One region of the Halomonas sp. 3A7M genome, then DNA from elsewhere that is predicted to be linked to it. Evidence: predicted binding sites of a transcription regulator. Region 1 holds the regulator's gene; each other region holds the start of a gene.
What was found. Region 1 encodes sigma-54, which starts transcription at its own class of promoters, with help from an activator protein. Its sites were predicted from a motif close to TGGCACNNNNNTTGCTNT; they were not measured.
Positions count from the first base shown of each region.

Region 2: urtA (urea ABC transporter substrate-binding protein) is a predicted target of sigma-54. The motif match lies at 1,963-1,980, and genes of this name have one in related genera.
Region 3: glnL (nitrogen regulation protein NR(II)) is a predicted target of sigma-54. The motif match lies at 2,232-2,249, and genes of this name have one in related genera.
Region 4: INT19_RS05610 (NCS1 family nucleobase:cation symporter-1) is a predicted target of sigma-54. The motif match lies at 2,631-2,648, and genes of this name have one in related genera.

Region 1 covers NZ_JABUZD010000162.1:128,106-132,842, forward strand. Annotated here, with positions in the region: gene INT19_RS14445 (HPr family phosphocarrier protein) at 38-307, opposite strand; gene rapZ (RNase adapter RapZ) at 353-1,267, opposite strand; gene INT19_RS14455 (PTS sugar transporter subunit IIA) at 1,333-1,803, opposite strand; gene hpf (ribosome hibernation-promoting factor, HPF/YfiA family) at 1,808-2,116, opposite strand; gene INT19_RS14465 (RNA polymerase factor sigma-54) at 2,215-3,630, opposite strand; gene lptB (LPS export ABC transporter ATP-binding protein) at 3,736-4,461, opposite strand; gene lptA (lipopolysaccharide transport periplasmic protein LptA) at 4,528-4,737, opposite strand, start outside.
Region 2 covers NZ_JABUZD010000038.1:31,229-35,965, reverse strand. Annotated here, with positions in the region: gene INT19_RS03035 (tripartite tricarboxylate transporter TctB family protein) at 1-165, shown strand, start outside; gene INT19_RS03030 (tripartite tricarboxylate transporter permease) at 215-1,714, shown strand; gene urtA (urea ABC transporter substrate-binding protein) at 2,101-3,453, shown strand; gene urtB (urea ABC transporter permease subunit UrtB) at 3,695-4,737, shown strand, end outside.
Region 3 covers NZ_JABUZD010000155.1:22,015-26,751, reverse strand. Annotated here, with positions in the region: gene INT19_RS13725 (hypothetical protein) at 1-68, opposite strand, end outside; gene glnA (glutamate--ammonia ligase) at 540-1,946, shown strand; gene glnL (nitrogen regulation protein NR(II)) at 2,306-3,364, shown strand; gene glnG (nitrogen regulation protein NR(I)) at 3,361-4,737, shown strand, end outside.
Region 4 covers NZ_JABUZD010000066.1:31,423-36,159, forward strand. Annotated here, with positions in the region: gene hydA (dihydropyrimidinase) at 1-1,145, opposite strand, end outside; gene INT19_RS05605 (nitrilase-related carbon-nitrogen hydrolase) at 1,177-2,043, opposite strand; gene INT19_RS05610 (NCS1 family nucleobase:cation symporter-1) at 2,702-4,219, shown strand; gene INT19_RS05615 (LysR family transcriptional regulator) at 4,306-4,737, opposite strand, start outside.

The DNA of each region.
Region 1 (4,737 bases):
TGAGCTAACAGCTCAGTTAGCACGTGTTTTGCTGATGTTAGTGGTCTTCGTCAAAACGTGCGTCGAACAGCGCTTCAATCGCCTCTAGTGCTTGTTCGGCGTCGTCGCCTTCCGCATGAACTCTAAGTTCAGTGCCACAAGGGGCGGCCAGCATCAATAACGACATAATGTTGGCCGCATCTGCCATTTGTTGTTGTTTGTAAACGTGAATGTTGGCCGAAAACTGTTGGCCACACTTGACGAGTTTTGTCGCTGCGCGAGCATGAAGGCCGCGCTGATTAGTGAGTGTTAAGGTTCTTTCTGGCACTCTGGTTCCTTTTAGCCGAGTGGGGTCGTGAAGAAAAGGCGTTGCTTATTGCGCGTTTGTTGAAGGCGCGGATGTGGAGGGCTGCTGCTCACTGAGGGTGTACTGCAAGCCTAGCTCACGATGACGGAGTTGAACCTCTCCCGCTTGTTTTACCAGCATTTGCGCCAGTTGTTCCACCATAAAGACAGAGCGGTGCTGCCCACCGGTACAGCCAATCGCAATCGTCATATAACTGCGTTGGCTATTTTGGTAAGCGGGTAGCCACTTTTCCAGCCATGTCTGGATATCATTGCGCATTTCTTCTACGACAGGATATCCCTTCAGAAAGTGGATGATATTGGCATCACGGCCAGTGTATTGGCGCAGTGTAGGATCCCAGTACGGATTTGGTAGGCAGCGCACGTCAAAGACGAGGTCTGCGTCAAGTGGGACGCCCCGTTTATAGCCAAATGACTCTAGTGTCAGGGTTAATCTATCTTCACGCTGTTGGGCAACCTGATCCGTTATCCGGCGGCGCAGGTCATGAACCGACAGACGCGATGTGTCGATCATCAGGTCAGCCAGATCACGGATGTCGAGCAGGGTTTCTTCTTCTTTATTGATGGCCTCTTCAAGCGTCATGTCACTATCACGCGTAAGAGGGTGGCGACGACGCGTGGCTGAGTATCGCTCAAGAAGAATTCGGGCATCGGTGGTTAGATAGATAACCTGGAAGTGAATGCTTTTCTGACGCAAAGATTCAAGCATTTTTGGCAGTTGCTTTAGTGCAGCAGGTAAATTGCGCGCATCGATACTTACCGCTAATTGGGGGCGTGCCCCTTGCTCACGAAGCTCATCCACCAGGGAGCCGAGTAGCATGGCGGGCAAGTTATCGATGGCACAATAGCCAAGATCTTCTAACGCTTGTAAGGCGATAGATTTACCGGACCCTGAACGGCCGCTAATGATCACCAATTGCATAGAGTTTCTCTTGGCATGCCAATAAAAATGGAGGTAAACGTAGGCAGTGTCTAGCGGTGGACTATTTAAGTAACAGGTTGTTCACGAATTTTTGCTGTTATAAGGTCCAATAGCTCACGTTGGCTAGCCGTTCTACGAAGCTGCTGACGTGTGTCAACGCTGTTCATGATAGACGCCACTTGCCCTAATAAGGCTAAGTGCGTGTCGTCCGCCTCTTCGGGTACTAAAAGTACGAAAACAAGGTCGACGGGATCGCCATCAATAGCATCGAAATCTACAGGCTCGGCTAACTTTAAAAAACCAGCGATAGGCGAGCTGCAGTGAGGGCTACGGGCGTGAGGAATGGCAACGCCGTTGCCTATTCCAGTGCTACCCAAACGCTCACGACCAATCAGGCGGCTGAAGACTTCTTGGCTATCTAGGCTTGGCGTGTTTTGCGCAATAAAGGTGCTGAAAAATTCCAGCACCCTTTTTTTGCTGCCCCCGGGGACGTCATACAGCACGCGCTCCGGGGGAAGTATGGTTTCCAACGTCATTGAGTTAACGCACGCCAGCGCCTTGGGCGCGAGCTTGTGCTTTTTCCTTGTGTTTAACGAGTTGACGGTCAATTTTGTCCGCTAGTGCATCAATCGCAGCATACATATCATTGTCTAATGCTTCTGCGTGTAGATCGGCACCTGCAGCATGCAGGGTGCAGGCAGCTTGCTGACGCTCCTTTTCAACAGATAAGGTCACTTGTACGGTGGTGATATTGTCATAATGGCGCTCAACGCGTTCCAGCTTCTCATTTACATAGTCACGCAAGGCGTCAGTCAGATCTACGTGATGACCAGTGATATTTACTTGCATTGACGTGCTCCTTATCCATCGGACTGTTCTTCGATTGTAACCCTTTTTGCGCTATTGCAAAGCCCCTAGACAGACTTTGTCTCGTTAGCACTGTTTTATTAGCGTAAACGGCGGCGCTCGCTTGAAGAGGGAATACCCATTGATTCACGATATTTGGCCACCGTTCGCCTTGCTACATTAATGCCACCCTCTTCCAATAGCGCCACGAGGCGGCTGTCTGAGAGCGGTTTGCCGGGCGGTTCATCTTGCACCAGTTTTTTGATTCGAGCCCGGATGGCGGTGCTGGAGTGACTGTCGCCGCCGTCCTGGCCACTTACTTGGCTGGAAAAGAAGTATTTGAGTTCGAACACACCGCGCGGGGTATGGATATATTTCTGGGTGGTGACCCTGGAAATAGTAGATTCATGCATTTCAACGGCGTCTGCGATATCGGCTAAGATCAGCGGTTTCATGGCTTCTTCACCGTGTTCCAGAAAGCCTATCTGGCGAGCTATGATTTCTCGGCCCACCCGCAGTAGCGTATCATTTCGACTTGAAAGGCTCTTGATGAGCCAGCGCGCTTCCTGGAGATGCTCTTTTAAAAATTGGTTATCTTGGCTCTTGTCAGCCCGTTTGATGAGGCTTGCGTAGTCAGGTTGAATGCGCAAGCGCGGCAGTGCCTCTGGGTTTAGCTCCAGGTGCCATCCTTCGTGGTCATGGCGGACGACTAAATCTGGCGTTACGTAGCTGTCATCTGTGTCGCCAAAGGCGCTCCCGGGGCGAGGGTCCAGGCTGCGGATCAAGCGGATTACGTCATCAAGCTGCTCATCATCTAGACTTAACCGCCGCTTTAGCAAACGCACATCATCTTTACCGAGCGCTTCAAGAAATTGACGCACTAAGCGCTTGGCAGGCATCAGCAGCGGTGTATCTTCGGGTAGTGAGGCGAGCTGCAGCATTAAGCACTCCCGCAGGTCGCGAGCAAATACACCGGTGGGCTCAAACTGTTGAAGGCGCAGCAAGGTTGTTTCAACTTCACGCTGGCTAAGGCCTTCATGCCCTTGGGCTTTAAGTCCTTCGCGAATGTCATTGAGAGGTTGAGTTAGGTAGCCGTTGGCATCCAGTGCATCGATGAGGCTTTCAGCAATGGCATGGTCGCGTGGTGAAAAATCTGTCATGGCGAGTTGCCAAAGTAAGTGGCCATGCAAACTTTGACCAGCGGCTTGACGCTCAAAGTCAGGCCCCTCGCTGCTGGCACCATGGCTACCTAGGTCTTGATAAGTGTCTGACCAGTCACTGTCAGTTGAGAGTTCGTTAGGAATGCTTTCGGACCATTCAACTTCCTGGGGTTCACTAACGGCCTGTTCGCCGAACTCATCTTCCTGCTCAAGCATTGGATTGGCATCAAGTGCTTGCTGAATTTCTTGACGGAGGTCCAGCGTTGATAGCTGTAACAGGGCGATGGCCTGCTGCAGCTGAGGTGTCATGGTCAGCTGTGTACCGATACGCAATTGAAGAGAAGCTTTCATGACCATCTGAGAACCACTCGTTAATCAGAAAGCTCCACCCTAGTGCGAGTTATGGCTTGGTGCAAGTGCAATAACTATGCCACCACTACTATTTTTTTTGCAGGTGGCTGTTTACAGGCGGAAATCAGCCCCCAAATAAACGTCTCTTACCCGCTGGTTGTTGAGAATTTCCTGAGGGGGGCCACTGGCGATGATATGACCGTCACCTACAATGTAGGCAATATCGCAAATATCTAGTGTTTCCCTGACGTTATGATCAGTGATTAGTACGCCGATATGGCGTTTTTTGAGGGCTCGAATGATCGTTTTAATATCACCCACTGAGATCGGGTCAACGCCGGCAAACGGCTCATCAAGCAGAATAAAGGCAGGCTCTGTCGCGAGGGAGCGTGCGATCTCAACACGTCTACGCTCTCCGCCCGAAAGACTCATGCCGAAGTTGTCACGAATGTGCGTGATGTGAAAATCTTCCAGTAGCGACTCAAGGCGCTGCTCCCGGGCGCTACGATCGAGTTCTTTACGAGTTTCCAGGATTGCCATTATGTTGTCGGCGACAGAAAGTTTGCGAAAAATAGAGGCTTCCTGAGGCAAGTAGCCAATACCTGCCATTGCACGTTCGTGCATGGGGGCATGGGTTAAATCAAGCTCGTCAATGCCAACCTTTCCCGCATCAGACTTTACCAAGCCGACAATCATATAAAACGATGTCGTTTTGCCAGCGCCATTGGGGCCTAGTAGCCCTACCACGCTGCCTTGAGATATCTCTAGGTTAATATCCTTAACGACACGGCGGCGTTTATAGCTTTTGGCTAGGTGGCGAGCATAAAGGGTTTTTATCGGCGCTGATTCTGAGGCTGTGGTTTGAGGTGCAGGCTCTGCGTTATTTGTCGCCACTGGACACTCCTATTGTTCCGGCTGAAGAGTCATGCGGATACGTTGTGGTTCACTACCACTAACATCAGAACGCGCCTGAACCACACCTTGGTCGATAAAATACTCTAAGCGTCCACCTTCAAAGCGATCTGCTTGCTGGGTCAGTTCCGCTTGGTCAATGAGCTCTACCCGACGCTCGGCAACATGATAAATAATGCGCTTTGCCCAGCCTTCCATTGG
Region 2 (4,737 bases), on a different contig from region 1:
TTTGTGCTGGCTTCAACGCTGCTGTGTGTTGGCCTAACCGCTTACTACGGCTACCGCCGCCATGGGGTCAATCTGGCAACATCGCTTGGGGTGGTGTTAGCGCTGTATTTGACCATGACGCGGGTAATGGATGTTTACCTACCCACTGGCGTGCTGCCGTTTTAACCAGGCCGCGCTTGCCCACTGTTAGCGGGTTTAAAAGAGAGACACTCCCATGGATGCCTTTAACAATCTAATGTACGGCTTTGGCATCGCGCTTGAGCCTATCAATATCGCTTACGTCTTTGCCGGTGTCTTTGCTGGCACCATTATCGGCATGTTGCCCGGCCTTGGGCCGATCAGCGCGTTGGCGCTGATGATCCCGATTACCTTCGCTATGGAGCCCTCTTCAGGGCTGATCTTGATGGCCGGGGTGTATTACGGCGCTATTTTTGGCGGCTCCACCTCGTCTATTTTGCTGAACGCCCCCGGTGTGGCGGGAACGGTTGCGACCTCTTTTGACGGCTATCCGATGGCCAAGCAAGGGTTGGCAGGTAAGGCGCTGGCGATTGCCGCTTACTCCTCCTTTGTTGGCGGTACCATCTCCGTTGTTTTCTTGATGTTAATTGCGCCGCTGCTCTCCAAAGTCGCGGTAAGTTTTGGCCCTGCTGAATACTTCGCGTTGATGGTGCTGGGCTTAACCGCGGTTGTGTCGCTATCCGATAAGTCGCTGGTTAAAGGCTTAATTGCCGCTGTTATCGGGGTGATGATCTCGATTGTCGGGATTGATATGCAAACCGGCACCGAGCGCTTTACCTTTGGCTCTATTCACCTGCTCGACGGTATCGACTTTCTGGTCGTCGCGCTGGGTATCTTCGCGTTAGCCGAAGTGTTCTACATGTTGCTGCGCGGAGGTGGTGGTAAAGAAGCGCCACGTAACGCGATCGGGTCGTTGAAATTGTCCCGCAGTGAAGTCAAGCAGATAGCAGGCCCTGTTAGCCGCAGTTCAGTATTGGGCTTCTTTACCGGTGTACTGCCGGGCGCCGGCGCGACCATCGGCTCGTTTCTTGGCTATAGCATGGAAAAACGCATTGCCAAAGACGGCGATACCTTTGGTAAAGGCAACATCAAAGGCGTTGCTGCGCCAGAAGCGGCAAATAATGCGGCGTGCACCGGTTCGTTTGTACCGCTGTTAACCTTGGGGGTGCCGGGGTCTGGCACCACCGCCGTACTGCTTGGCGCACTGTTGGTGATGGGCGTTAATCCTGGCCCGATGATGCTTGAACAGCGTCCTGATGTGTTCTGGGGCGTGGTCGCCAGTATGTATATCGGCAATATCTTCCTACTGGTGCTTAACCTGCCGCTGATTCCGCTGATCGCCAAGATTCTCGATCTGCCCAAGCCATTGTTGCTGTCACTGATTTTGATCTTCTGCATGATCGGTGTGTACGGTATGAGCTTCAGCGTGTTCGACTTATTACTGCTGCTTGGTTTTGGCTTGGTTGGTTTGGGAATGCGCTTGTTCGGCTTCCCTGCCGCGCCGCTGATTCTGGCGCTCATTCTTGGCAACATCATGGAAGAGTCCATGCGTCGCGCGCTGCAGATCTCCGGTGGGGATTGGACGACCTTTATCGACAAGCCGATTTCACTGTCGTTACTGGTCATCGCTGTGCTATCGCTTGGTTTACCGCTGCTGAAAAAGCGCCGCACTAAGCGTTTGAACACTGCTGAATAGAGCACCGGCAGGCGTGTAAAGCGTCCTAGGGTTTCCTAGGGCGCTTTTTTTATGCAAGCAATGGGGCGGGATTAATCGCCGTATGCAACGCAAAGCGCACTATTGGTGCGAGGTGTCGTTGTGGTGCATAAACAGCGTGCATTTTTTGGATGTTGGCGCGCCACGGTAGTGCGGTCGGTGAAAACGGGACTACTTTTTCTATAACTAACTTTTTGATTTTAATATTTTTAGTGTTTCTTTTTGTCGTGTGGCGCAAACCTTGCAAAAGCTAGGAGCTAGTGGATGCACCAAGCCCCGTAATAATTGTTCCCGCGTTACATAACGGGAGTCCTTGGCCGCGAAGCTCAAATAACGAGCCCCGTCATAAGGGGCGCAAGGAGGTTCAAGTGACCACATTGCAGCGCAAGACACACCCTCGTACCGTTGGCCGTTTCGCTACTGCCTTAATGGCCGCCGCCGTTATGGGGGCCAGTACACAGGCCATTGCCCAGGATGATGATCCAATCAAGGTCGGTATCCTTCACTCACTCTCCGGCACCATGGCGATCAGTGAGACGGTGCTTAAAGATACCGTTGAGATGCTTATTGAACAGCAAAACGACGCGGGTGGCTTGCTGGGTCGCCAGCTTGAAGCAGTGGTTGTCGACCCTGCCTCTAACTGGCCGCTATTTGCTGAGCGTGCAAGAGAGCTATTGGCGCAAGAAGAGGTCGACGTGATCTTCGGCAACTGGACCTCCGTTTCCCGTAAGGCAGTACTACCGGTAGTGGAAGAGCTTAACGGCCTGTTGTTCTACCCGGTGCAGTATGAAGGTGAGGAGTCCTCGGAAAACGTCTTTTATACCGGTGCCGCCCCCAATCAGCAGGCGATTCCTGCGGTTGAGTATCTGATTAACGAAGTCGGCATCGAACGCTTTGCGCTGGTCGGCACCGACTACGTCTATCCGCGCACCACCAACCGTATTCTCGAAGCGTTCCTCAAAGATGAGCATGGCATCGCTGATGAGGACATCATGATCAACTACACGCCGTTCGGCCATTCAGACTGGCAGAATATCGTGTCAGAAATACGCCGCTTTGGTGAAGAGGGTAAACCCACGGCGGTTATCTCGACGATTAACGGCGATGCCAATGTGCCGTTTTACACCGAACTTTCTAACCAAGGCATCGATGCTGCCGATATTCCGGTCATCGCCTTCTCTGTGGGCGAGCAAGAGCTCACCGGCATCGATACGGGGCCGCTAGTCGGCCACTTGGCGGCCTGGAACTACTTTATGAGCGTCGATACTGATGACAACTACGACTTTATCGACGCCTGGATCGACTACACCGGCGACGAAGAGGCCGTCACTAACGACCCCATGGAAGCGCACTACATTGGCTTCAACATGTGGGCCGAAGCGGTGCGTAAAGCAGGCACTACCGACGTGGATGCGGTGAAAGACGCGATTATCGGTGTTGCCGTGCCTAACCTTTCCGGTGGCTATGCGGCGATGATGCCCAACCATCACATCACTAAACCGGTACTGATTGGTGAAGTTCAAGACAATGGCCAGTTCGATATTGTCTGGCAAACGCCTTCTACCGTAGCGGGCGATGCCTGGTCTGACTACCTGCCTGGCTCACGTGATTTGATTGCCGATTGGCGCAAGCCCATGGAGTGCGGCAACTTCAACGTGGTGAACGGCTCGTGTGGTGGCAGCACCGCAGCAGAAGAAGCCGAAGCGGCTCTCGCTGAGTAAGTAAAGCGATATATAGCAGGGAAATGACCGCTGTTAACGCTGTGGTGTAAGGACAGGTTGAAGCGAGGGGCTTTCGCCATGGCCGGAAAATGCTCCTGGCTATTCCGGCATTTCCGCCATCCATGGCGGTCAGATGGCGAAAGTAGCGCCCATGGATGGGTTCACAGCGCCCTCGCGGAAACTTGTTCTTGGCACCGTTATCTTCAGTTCCCCCCTTTTTGTTAACCAAAGGAAGAACCCCATGAGGCGTTTCTTTTCCTTAGGGTTGCTGTGTCTGCTGTTGTTAAGCGTCACAGTCACCGCCCAGGCACAAACAAGCGCCACCGTTGAGGCTGATGACGCAGCGGCGCTTGAGCTACTAAACGCGCTGGACGTGCGTTCCTATTCCGCCAAAGGCGAAGCGATCAACGCTATTTTGCAAAGCGATGATGAGCGCGCGCGTGATTGGCTGCAGTCCTTGTTGGACGGTCGCTTGCAGCGCACTGACGACGGTCGTTTTGTGGTGGTGCTCGACAATCAAGGTCGCGATTGGCCAGTTGCAGATGCGCTGACCAATGAACCGCTGGGGGAGATGTCCCGCCGCGACCTGGATCGTATAGGCATTAATAACAATCTACGCAATCAGCTACGCAGCGCTATTGCCGTAGTGGACTTGTATTCGCCAAACGTTGAGCGCCGGCGTACTTCCGCCAGCCGCTTACTGGGCGAGGTCGATGAGGAGCTGGCCGAACCGCTCAGTCAACTGATTGCTGACGAAGAAGACGCTGAGGTAGTGCGCAGGCTGACCCAGGCGCTGGCGATTTACCAAGTTGAAAGCGGCGAGCTTGAAGGCGTTGAAACGCTGCGAGGCAGTTTGCATCCACGTGTTCGAGTAGCGCTTAGTCGCGCGGCGAATAGCGATGACCCCATGATTGCCGATGCCGCCAATGAAGCGCTGAGCAGCATCGAGCAGAATCTCAAAATTAACCGTGGCCTGGAAACACTCTACTTCGGGCTTTCGCTTGGCTCGGTACTGGTGTTGGCGGCGATTGGCCTGGCCATTACCTTTGGCGTGATGGGCGTTATCAATATGGCTCATGGTGAGCTAATCATGCTCGGCGCTTATACCACCTGGATGATGCAGCAGCTGTTGCCCGGCCAGCCAGGATTGGCGCTAATTCTGTCGATCCCTGCGGGCTTTATGGTGGCCGCGCTGGTGGGCATTGCCATTGAGCGGGGCGTTATTCAGTTCCTGAAGGGGCGTCCGCTGGAAACGTTGCTGGCGACGTTCGGTATCAGCCTGAT
Region 3 (4,737 bases), on a different contig from region 1:
GCGCGCAGGTGACGTGGTAAAAGGGCACCTGTGACTGACGCATCAACAATAAAGCAGACCGTGCCCATGTGAGTGGCTTCCTGTGTTGTGAAACCTGTTTGTTATTAAATCTATCTGTTTGTAATCAATTGTAGGTGTGAGTTTCTTTTGGTATCAAGCTAAAGTTCACAGTGATGAGGAAAATAATAGATGCTTGATATGCACCATGTTGGTGCTTGCGGGTCTCTGGTTGGTCTTTATTGGTGCGTTTTTCTGAGCTAGGTGGCTTTTTAGGGCTAAGTTCGTTCTTTCGCAGAGCATTATGCTACATGAAGAAGCGCAGTATTTTATTTTTTATCTTTTATAAAACAAATGCTTGTTGTTTTTTTATGCCATATTGGTGCAGAGTTGGCATGTTCCGTGCTTGGTATTAGGCAGCGGCTAGCGGGTCGTAGGCAGATGCCTCTCGGCGTGCTACAACGATAGCCGGTTTGTTTAATAACTCTTTTATCGGTAGCTTACTGTCACAAGCTTAAGCCACGTTCATACCGGAGGACACTATGTCAGCCAAGACTCTCGCGCTAATCGAAGAACATGATGTTAAATGGGTAGATCTGCGTTTCACCGACACGCGCGGTAAAGAGCAGCACGTCACCGTACCGGCACGGGACGTGGACGAAGAGTTTTTTGAAAATGGTCAGATGTTCGATGGTTCCTCTATCGAGGGCTGGAAAGGCATCAACGAATCCGACATGATTCTTCGTCCTGAAGATGGCACTGGTTTCCTCGACCCCTTCACCGAAGACGCTACCCTGATCCTGCGTTGCGATATCATCGAGCCTGCCACTATGCAGGGCTATGACCGTGACCCGCGTTCTATTGCCAAGCGCGCAGAAGCTTACCTGCAGTCCACCGGCCTGGGCGACACCGCCTTCTTTGGCCCTGAGCCTGAGTTCTTCATTTTCGACGAAGTCCATTGGAAATCTGACATTCAGGGTTCCATGTACAAAATCACCTCTGATGAAGGTGCTTGGGCGACCAGTAATCAGGTAGAAGGTGGCAACTTGGGGCACCGCCCGCGCGTTAAAGGCGGCTACTTCCCGGTTCCCCCGGTTGATAGTTTCCATGACATGCGTGGTGCAATGTGTAACACCCTGGAAGCGATTGGCCAGACCGTTGAGGTTCACCACCACGAGGTTGCTAACGCGGGTCAGAACGAAATCGGCGTTAAATTCAACACGCTGGTGAAGAAAGCTGACGAAGTTCAGGAAATGAAATACGTGATCCACAACGTGGCTCACGCTTACGGCAAAACTGCTACGTTCATGCCGAAGCCGCTGGTAGGCGACAACGGGTCTGGTATGCACGTACACCAGTCGTTCTGGAAAGATGGCCAGAACCAGTTCGCGGGTGACGAGTACGCTGGGCTTTCCGAAATGGCGCTTTACTACATTGGCGGTGTGATCAAACACGCTCGTGCTCTGAACGCCTTCACGAACGCGTCTACTAACTCGTACAAGCGTTTGGTGCCAGGCTTTGAAGCGCCGGTTATGTTGGCTTATAGCGCTCGTAACCGTTCTGCCTCTATCCGTATTCCGTATACCGCCAGCCCGAAAGGTAAGCGTGTTGAAACACGTTTCCCTGACCCGACTGCTAACCCCTACCTGGCGTTCGCGGCGCTGCTGATGGCGGGTATCGACGGTATTAAGAATAAGATTCATCCTGGCGATGCCATGGATAAGAACTTGTACGACCTGCCGCCAGAAGAAGGTAAGTCAGTACCGACCGTTGCCAACAGCCTGGACCAAGCGTTGGAAGCACTCGATGCAGACCGCGCGTTCTTGACCGAAGGTGGCGTGTTTACTGATGATATGATCGATGCATACATCGACCTCAAGATGGAAGAAGTGGAGCGCATTCGCATGACCACTCACCCGATTGAGTTCGATATGTACTACAGCTGTTAAGAGCGATTGCTAAGCACAGCAGCTAGTATCACTCCCTCGGGTGTGACTGGCCTAAAACCCCGCTTCGGCGGGGTTTTTTTATACCACTGAATAGTGAGACGAAGAGGTCTGTTTGCAAGGGGAGAACGCTGTCTGCGGCGCCGCACTGATGCGGTGAGTATTTTTATTGATGATGAGTCATGCGCACTATAATGGTGCAATAAGTGACAGGCTGACCGCTCGGACTGCGCTATAACGGCTCGCTACATCCCCGCCCCCTGCTCATTAGCCGTGCAAGTGGCCAATTGGCGCGCTTTTTGCAGTTTCTCTTTCATACGCTCGATAACGCTATTTTTTACAGCGACGCTTCAGGATACGCCATGTACCAGCGCTTACTTGAACACCTCACCACTGCAGTCTTACTGCTAGACGGTGAACTCCGTGTTCGTTGGATGAACCCGGCAGCGGAAGCGTTGCTAGCGGTGAGTTTTAGCCGTGTGCAGGGCATTAGTTTAGACACTCTGTTAGGGGGCGATGAGAGTATTGATGATGTCCTCGCTAAAGCGCGGGATGCCTTTCATCCCTATACCCAACGCGAAGCACGCATTACGCCGCTGAACAGCGAGCCATTAACGGTGGACTACACCGTGACCCCGCTTTCAGCCGATGAACTATTACTCGAAGTAGAGCCCCGTGATCGGCTAATGCAGATTTCCCGGGAAGAAGCGCTGACCACCCGGCAAGAGACCATCAAAGTGTTGGCGCGGGGCTTGGCTCATGAAGTTAAAAATCCCTTAGGCGGGATTCGTGGTGCTGCCCAATTATTGGAGCGCGATCTGGATGATCCTGCACTGCGTGAATTCACCCATATTATTGTGGAAGAGGTGGATCGGCTGCGAGATTTGGTCGACTCCATGTTGGGCCCCAATCGCATCGTCAAACATGAGCCGGTCAATATCCATAAGGTGTTAGAGCGGGTGCGAGCGCTGCTGATTGCCGAGCATCCGCATATTGAGATCCGTCGTGATTATGACCCGAGTTTGCCGGATCTTTCTGGCGATGAATCTCAAATGATTCAAGCGGTGTTGAATGTGGCACGTAACGCGGTACAGGCCATGAGTGATGCAGCAACGCCTTCGCCGGAACTTATGCTGCGCACCCGCGCACGCCGCCAATTTACGCTGGGGGCTGAACGCCATCGTTTAGTCAGTGAAGTGGGGGTTATTGATAATGGCCCTGGCATACCTGAAACGTTACGTGAAACGCTTTTCTATCCCATGGTTTCTGGGCGCGCTGAAGGTAGCGGCCTAGGGCTATCAATTGCTCAATCGATTTTGCACCAACATCAAGGATTGATCGAATGCGACTCACGCCCAGGGCATACCGAATTTCGTTTACTGATTCCATTGGTTGTTAATTTCACCGGAGAAGCGTCATGACTGAGGCGACACAAACCGATGTAGCACGAGTGGTTATTGTCGATGATGACCGCGCCATCCGTTGGGTATTAGAGCGGGCCTTAGCGCAGCCAGACCTGGATATAGAGTGTATTGAACGCGCCGATACCGCGCTGGAGCGACTGTTAGAAAATCCACCGGATGTGCTGGTGACTGACATTCGTATGCCCGGCATTGATGGGCTGGATTTAATGTCCCGGGTGCGTGATGCACACCCTGACCTGCCGGTGATTGTGATGACCGCGCATTCGGATCTCGACAGTGCCGTGGCGTCTTACCAAGGGGGCGCCTTTGAATACCTGCCGAAACCCTTTGATGTGGACGAAGCGCTGGCGCTGGTGCGCCGTGCGGTCGCTCATGCAAGAGAGCGCCAGCGCCCGGTCAGCGTACCGGAAGGGTTGAGTGCTGAGATTATTGGTGAAGCGCCCGCTATGCAGGAAGTGTTTCGCGCCATCGGGCGGCTTTCCCACTCCCACATCACGGTGTTAATTAACGGTGAGTCTGGCACCGGTAAAGAGCGTGTTGCTCAGGCGCTCCATCAACATAGCCCGCGAGCAGGCAAGCCGTTTATAGCGCTGAATATGGCGGCAATTCCCCGGGACTTGATTGAGTCCGAACTATTCGGCCATGAGAAGGGCGCGTTTACAGGGGCAGCGCAACAGCGCCAAGGTCGCTTTGAACAGGCTAACGGCGGAACGCTGTTTCTTGATGAAATTGGTGACATGCCCGCTGAAACGCAAACGCGCTTGCTGCGTGTGTTAGCGGATGGTGAATTCTATCGCGTGGGTGGCCATACGCCTGTAAAAGTTGATGTACGTATTATTGCCGCGACCCATCAGAATCTAGAATCGTTAGTTGACGATGGGCGGTTTCGCGAGGACTTGTTCCACCGCTTAAACGTGATTCGCGTTCATCTGCCGCGCCTTTCCGAACGTCGGGAAGATATTCCGCGTTTAACGCGTCATTTCTTAGCGGAAGCTGCCAAAGAGCTGACCACCGATATCAAGGTGTTAACGCCCGAAGCAGAAGCGCATCTTACCCGTTTGCCGTGGCCGGGTAATGTTCGTCAATTAGAAAATATTTGCCGTTGGCTAACGGTCATGGCTTCCGGCCGCGAAATTCTCATTGAGGACTTGCCCCCAGAACTGCTCTCGGTCAGCGCTTCTGAAGGTAGTGTTTATGGCGATTGGCGTTCCGCGTTCAGGGATTGGGCTGACCACGCCCTGGCAGAAGGCCATACCCATCTGCTGGAAGAAGCCGTGCCGGATTTTGAACGTATTCTGATTGAAACGGCGCTGAAACATACCGGTGGGCGCAAAGGGGAAGCTGCCGAATTGCTCGGCTGGGGGCGCAAT
Region 4 (4,737 bases), on a different contig from region 1:
TTACGAGGGTACAGGTTGAAAATTTTGGCGGTATTGGTAGACGTCACTGCGACAAACTCCTGGGGCGAGAGCTTGCCGCTGTTAACGCCTGCGTCCCATATCACTGCAAGGCGATCTTCTACCCCTGCTGTGCCGTTAGGGATCTTGGTAAAGTCATCTTTGCCTGCGGCTTTTTGCTCTTCGCAGAAGCAGCAGTGGTCAGTGGCAGTGGTTTGCAAATTGCCAGACTGCAGGCCATGCCAAAGCGCTTCCTGATGCCCTTTGGGGCGGAACGGTGGGCTCATTACGTGGGCCGCGGCGGTTGCCCAGTCGGGATGCTGGTAAACGCTGTCATCAATGAGTAAGTGTCCTGCCAGACACTCGCCGAATACTGGGTGGCCTTGCTGGCGGGCATAGGCAATTTCATCGACGGCGTCTTTGGTGGATACATGTACCAGATAAACCGGCGCGCCTAGCGTGCTGGCAATTCGAATCGCTCGGCTGGCGGCTTCACCTTCTACTTGTGGTGGGCGCGAAAGTGGGTGAGCTTCCGGCCCGGTAATGCCCTGGGCCAGTAGTTTCTGCTGCATGTGGTAAACCAGTTCGCCGTTTTCGGCGTGTACCGTAGGTACCGCGCCCAATTCCAGGCAGCGTGAAAAGCTTTCCACCAATATGTCATCAGTGGCCATAATCGCGCCCTTGTAGGCCATAAAGTGCTTGAAACTATTCACTCCATGTTCGCGCACCAGGGTACCCATTTCCTCTTTGACGCTCTCATCCCACCAGGTGATTGCCACGTGGAAAGCGAAATCGGTAGCCGCTTTTTCCGCCCACCCTTGCCACGTCTCAAAGGCTTCTAAGAGTGATTGGCCTGGGCTTGGAATGACAAAGTCGATAATCGTCGTGGTGCCACCCGCCATAGCAGCGGCGGTGCCGGTGTAGAAATCTTCGCTAGCCACTGCGCCCATAAATGGCATTTGCATATGGGTATGAGGGTCAATGCCACCGGGCATTACTAACTGATTGCTGGCATCAATGATGTCGCAGTTGTCGGGGAGGTCCAGGTCGGTGCCGATGGCGTGGATTTTTCCGTCGACGCACAGAACGTCGGCGCGGTAAGTATCGGCATGGGTGACGACGGTGCCGCCTTTGATCAATAAACTCATCATGCAGTCCTCGTATGATTCATCAACAGGGCTACTCACCATCAGTGAGGCGGGTGTATGCATCGGGGCGACGATCACGGAAGAACTGCCAGTTATTGCGCACCTCGCGCACCATGTCTAAATCAATTTCATGCACTAGTAGCTCGTCTTCCGTTTCGCTGGCCTGGGCTTCGATTTTGCCGCGGGGGTTGACGATGTAGCTGGAGCCGTAGAAGTTGCCAATATTCCAGGGTGCTTCTGTGCCCACGCGGTTGATAGCGGCAATGAAGCAACCGTTAGCCGCAGCGGAAGCCGGCTGCTCAAGCTCCCATAGGTACTGGGAAAGCCCTGCCACGGTAGCGGAGGGGTTGAAGATCACCTCAGCACCGTTGAGTGCCAACGCACGCCAGCCCTCGGGGAAATGGCGGTCATAGCAGATATAAACACCAATTTTGCCGTAGGCAGTGTCGAAGACCGGCCAGTTTGATTTGCCTGGCTTGAAGAAGAATTTCTCCCAAAAACCGGCCACTTGAGGAATATGAGTTTTATGATATTTGCCGAGGTAGCTGCCGTCGGCATCAAACACGGCGGCGGTGTTGTAGTAAACGCCGGTCTCTGTCTCTTCATACACGGGCACGATAATTACCATGCGGTGTTCGGCAGCCAGTTTTTGCATCATCTGACACGTGGGACCTTCTGGAACCCGCTCTGCGGCGGCATACCATTTGCCATCTTGGCTTGGGCAGAAGTACGGCTGGTTAAAGACTTCTTGAAAACACAGTACTTGCACACCCTGTTCGGCGGCCTGCTGAATCATCGGTAGGTGCGCTTCGTTCATCGCATCGCGGATCGCCGCAGGGTCTAAATCAGTGCTGGTTTTGAGACCCATTTGAATTAAGCCAATTTTCATTTTCTGCATAGAACAGCCCTCTCAAGTCATACGCGCCAACCGCATGCGTACGCATGTCGGTACGTTACTGGTCAAGTAACAAGTTTGTGGTTACGTGGCGTGCAGCGGCGTCTTACTGTGCCTTTTTCGCTTAGCCTTGCTTGTGAAACGTGCTTTGAAAATAGCGTAATACAAGCGAGGGTAAGCGAGCGTCTTATTGTTGTTTATAAAGTTGTCATGTTTGACAGCTTTTTGAACATAGTCCTTTATGAGGTGTTGTTTCAAGTGTTTTTTAATAATTTTACTTGATTGATTTAACTCTTTGATTTTTTAATGTTTTTATTATTTTTAGTGATGTTTTTGCTAAGTTTGTGAAGTGTTGTTCGATATTGGTGATGTTTTGTTTTTTATTTAAAAACATATGCTTGTGTTATTTTATTTTGGGTGTTGATGTTTTTTTTGCATCTTTTTGGTGCGGATTTTTTTTAAATAGCTACGCTTATTAATGGCTTTTAATAGCTGGAAGGCGAATAACAACAATCACGCTAAAGGTATGTGTATGCCTGCCTGATAAGTCAGCTTTTTGATCAATAGGTTAGTGTTTGTGCTTTTGTTTTAGGCACGCTTATTGCTCTTAAAAGACAGACACCGTGAATATAATGGGCAACAGCACTGCTGAGGAGACTATATGACTGGCTCAACATCCCGAATGGTGGACAGAGAGGGGTTAATTGAACTCGACGTAGGCAAAGACGTAGGTGATAGCCCTCGTTTCAATAAAGATATTGCACCCACTCAGGCGAGTGAGCGCACTTGGAGCAAATGGAACATTGCGGCACTTTGGGTGGGGATGTCGATTTGTGTGCCGACCTACACGTTGGGTGGTGTGTTAACCGCCTACTTTGGCCTGAGTGTGGGGGAGGCGCTTTTTGCCATTTTTCTAGCCAACGTGATTGTCCTGATTCCGCTCACTCTAAATGCCTTTCCTGGCACTAAATTTGGTATTCCCTTTCCAGTTGTGCTGCGATCATCGTTCGGTATTTTAGGTTCTAATGTGCCTTGTTTGGTGCGGGCTCTCGTAGGCTGCGGCTGGTTTGGCATTCAAACGATGTTTGGTGGTTTGGCTATTCACCTTCTGTTATCCGAACTGGTCCCCGCTTGGGCTGCGCTGGGTGGGGTAGGTGAAGTGATTGGCTTTTTTGTCTTCGGCGCAATGAATCTTCTTGTGGTCATTCGTGGGGCTGAGTCGATCAAGTGGCTGGAAACCCTAGCGGCGCCATTGCTGCTTGCTGTGGGGGTTGGATTAATGATGTGGGCATGGCCGCACATGTCGATGACTGAGTTATTAGCGCAACCGCCTTCGCGCCCAGAAGGAGCGTCGGTATATGGCTACTTCTTTGCAGGGTTAACCGCGATGGTGGGGTTTTGGGCGACGTTGTCGCTGAACATTCCTGATTTCAGCCGGTTTGCCAAAAGCCAAAAAGATCAAATTGTTGGCCAAGTGATTGGGCTACCGCTGACAATGTTCTTCTTTGCAGCGTTGGGCGTTGTATTAACGGCGGCGTCTGAGTCGCTAGTGGGCCAGACGGTTGCTGACCCAGTACGTTTGATTGGCTATATCGAAAGCCCTTTCTGGGTAGTGCTTGCCATGTTGCTAATCATTATTGCCACGATTTCCACCAATACCGCTTCGAATATTGTTTCTCCCACGAATGACTTCCAGAATATTGCCCCAAAACTGATTAACCAAACCCGCGGTGTGCTTATGACCGGAGCGGTGGGTGTTTTATTGATGGGCTACGATCTTTTGCAGAAAGCGGGTCTCATTGCTCAAGGGGTGTCTCTTGAACAGATGTATTCAAACTGGCTGCTGGGATACTCCAGCTTGCTTGGCCCCATCGCAGGCATCATGGCAGTGGACTATTTCCTAATTAAAAAGCAGCGTTTAGATGTGCCTAGCTTATATATGGATAACCGTGCTTATCCTGCGGTTAATGTGGCGGGTTTTATCGCGTTCGGCGTGCCGGTGGCTCTGACACTAATCTCGCTGTTAACCGGCACCATGAACTGGTTCTATGACTATGGCTGGTTTACCGGCTCTGCGCTTGGCGCGATTGTTTATTACGCCGCAAGCCACGTTTTAACATCATCTTCTCAGGTAGGGCCCGCACCACACATGGCCAGCGAGACGGCAAAGCTGCCATAAACTCGTTATAAGTAAACGTCGTTAATAATCAAAGCTCGGCTAAGTGCCGAGCTTTGATTATTTTGTGCTTGGCATAACCAGGTGAGCTATTTTGCGCCTTTCACAAATCCTAAAAATGCATCGACCACCCGGTTGGGTCGGCGATCATGGCGAGTGATTAGAACAAACGGAATCTGATAATGCTGAGTACCCGGCTGAAGGGCGCGCATCTTATTGGCATTAACCCATTGGGCGGCAACATGTTCTGGAAGAAAACCGATAAACCGTCCAGTGAGAATCAAAAACGCAGCGCCCTCCCGATCAGAGGCAGACGCTTGTAAATTTAACGCATCATGTGCTTTACGCGCATCGCTAGGGAGTGGGTAGCGAGGCGTTATCGCTGGATAAGCGGCAATTTGTTCAGCTGTGAATGCTTCATCAGTTTCATCAAACAAGGGGTGGCCAGCTGCGCAGTAAAGAAACGAAGGCTCTTCGTACAACAGTTGTGTTTCCAAGCTGGAGGGTAAGTTAACCGCAGG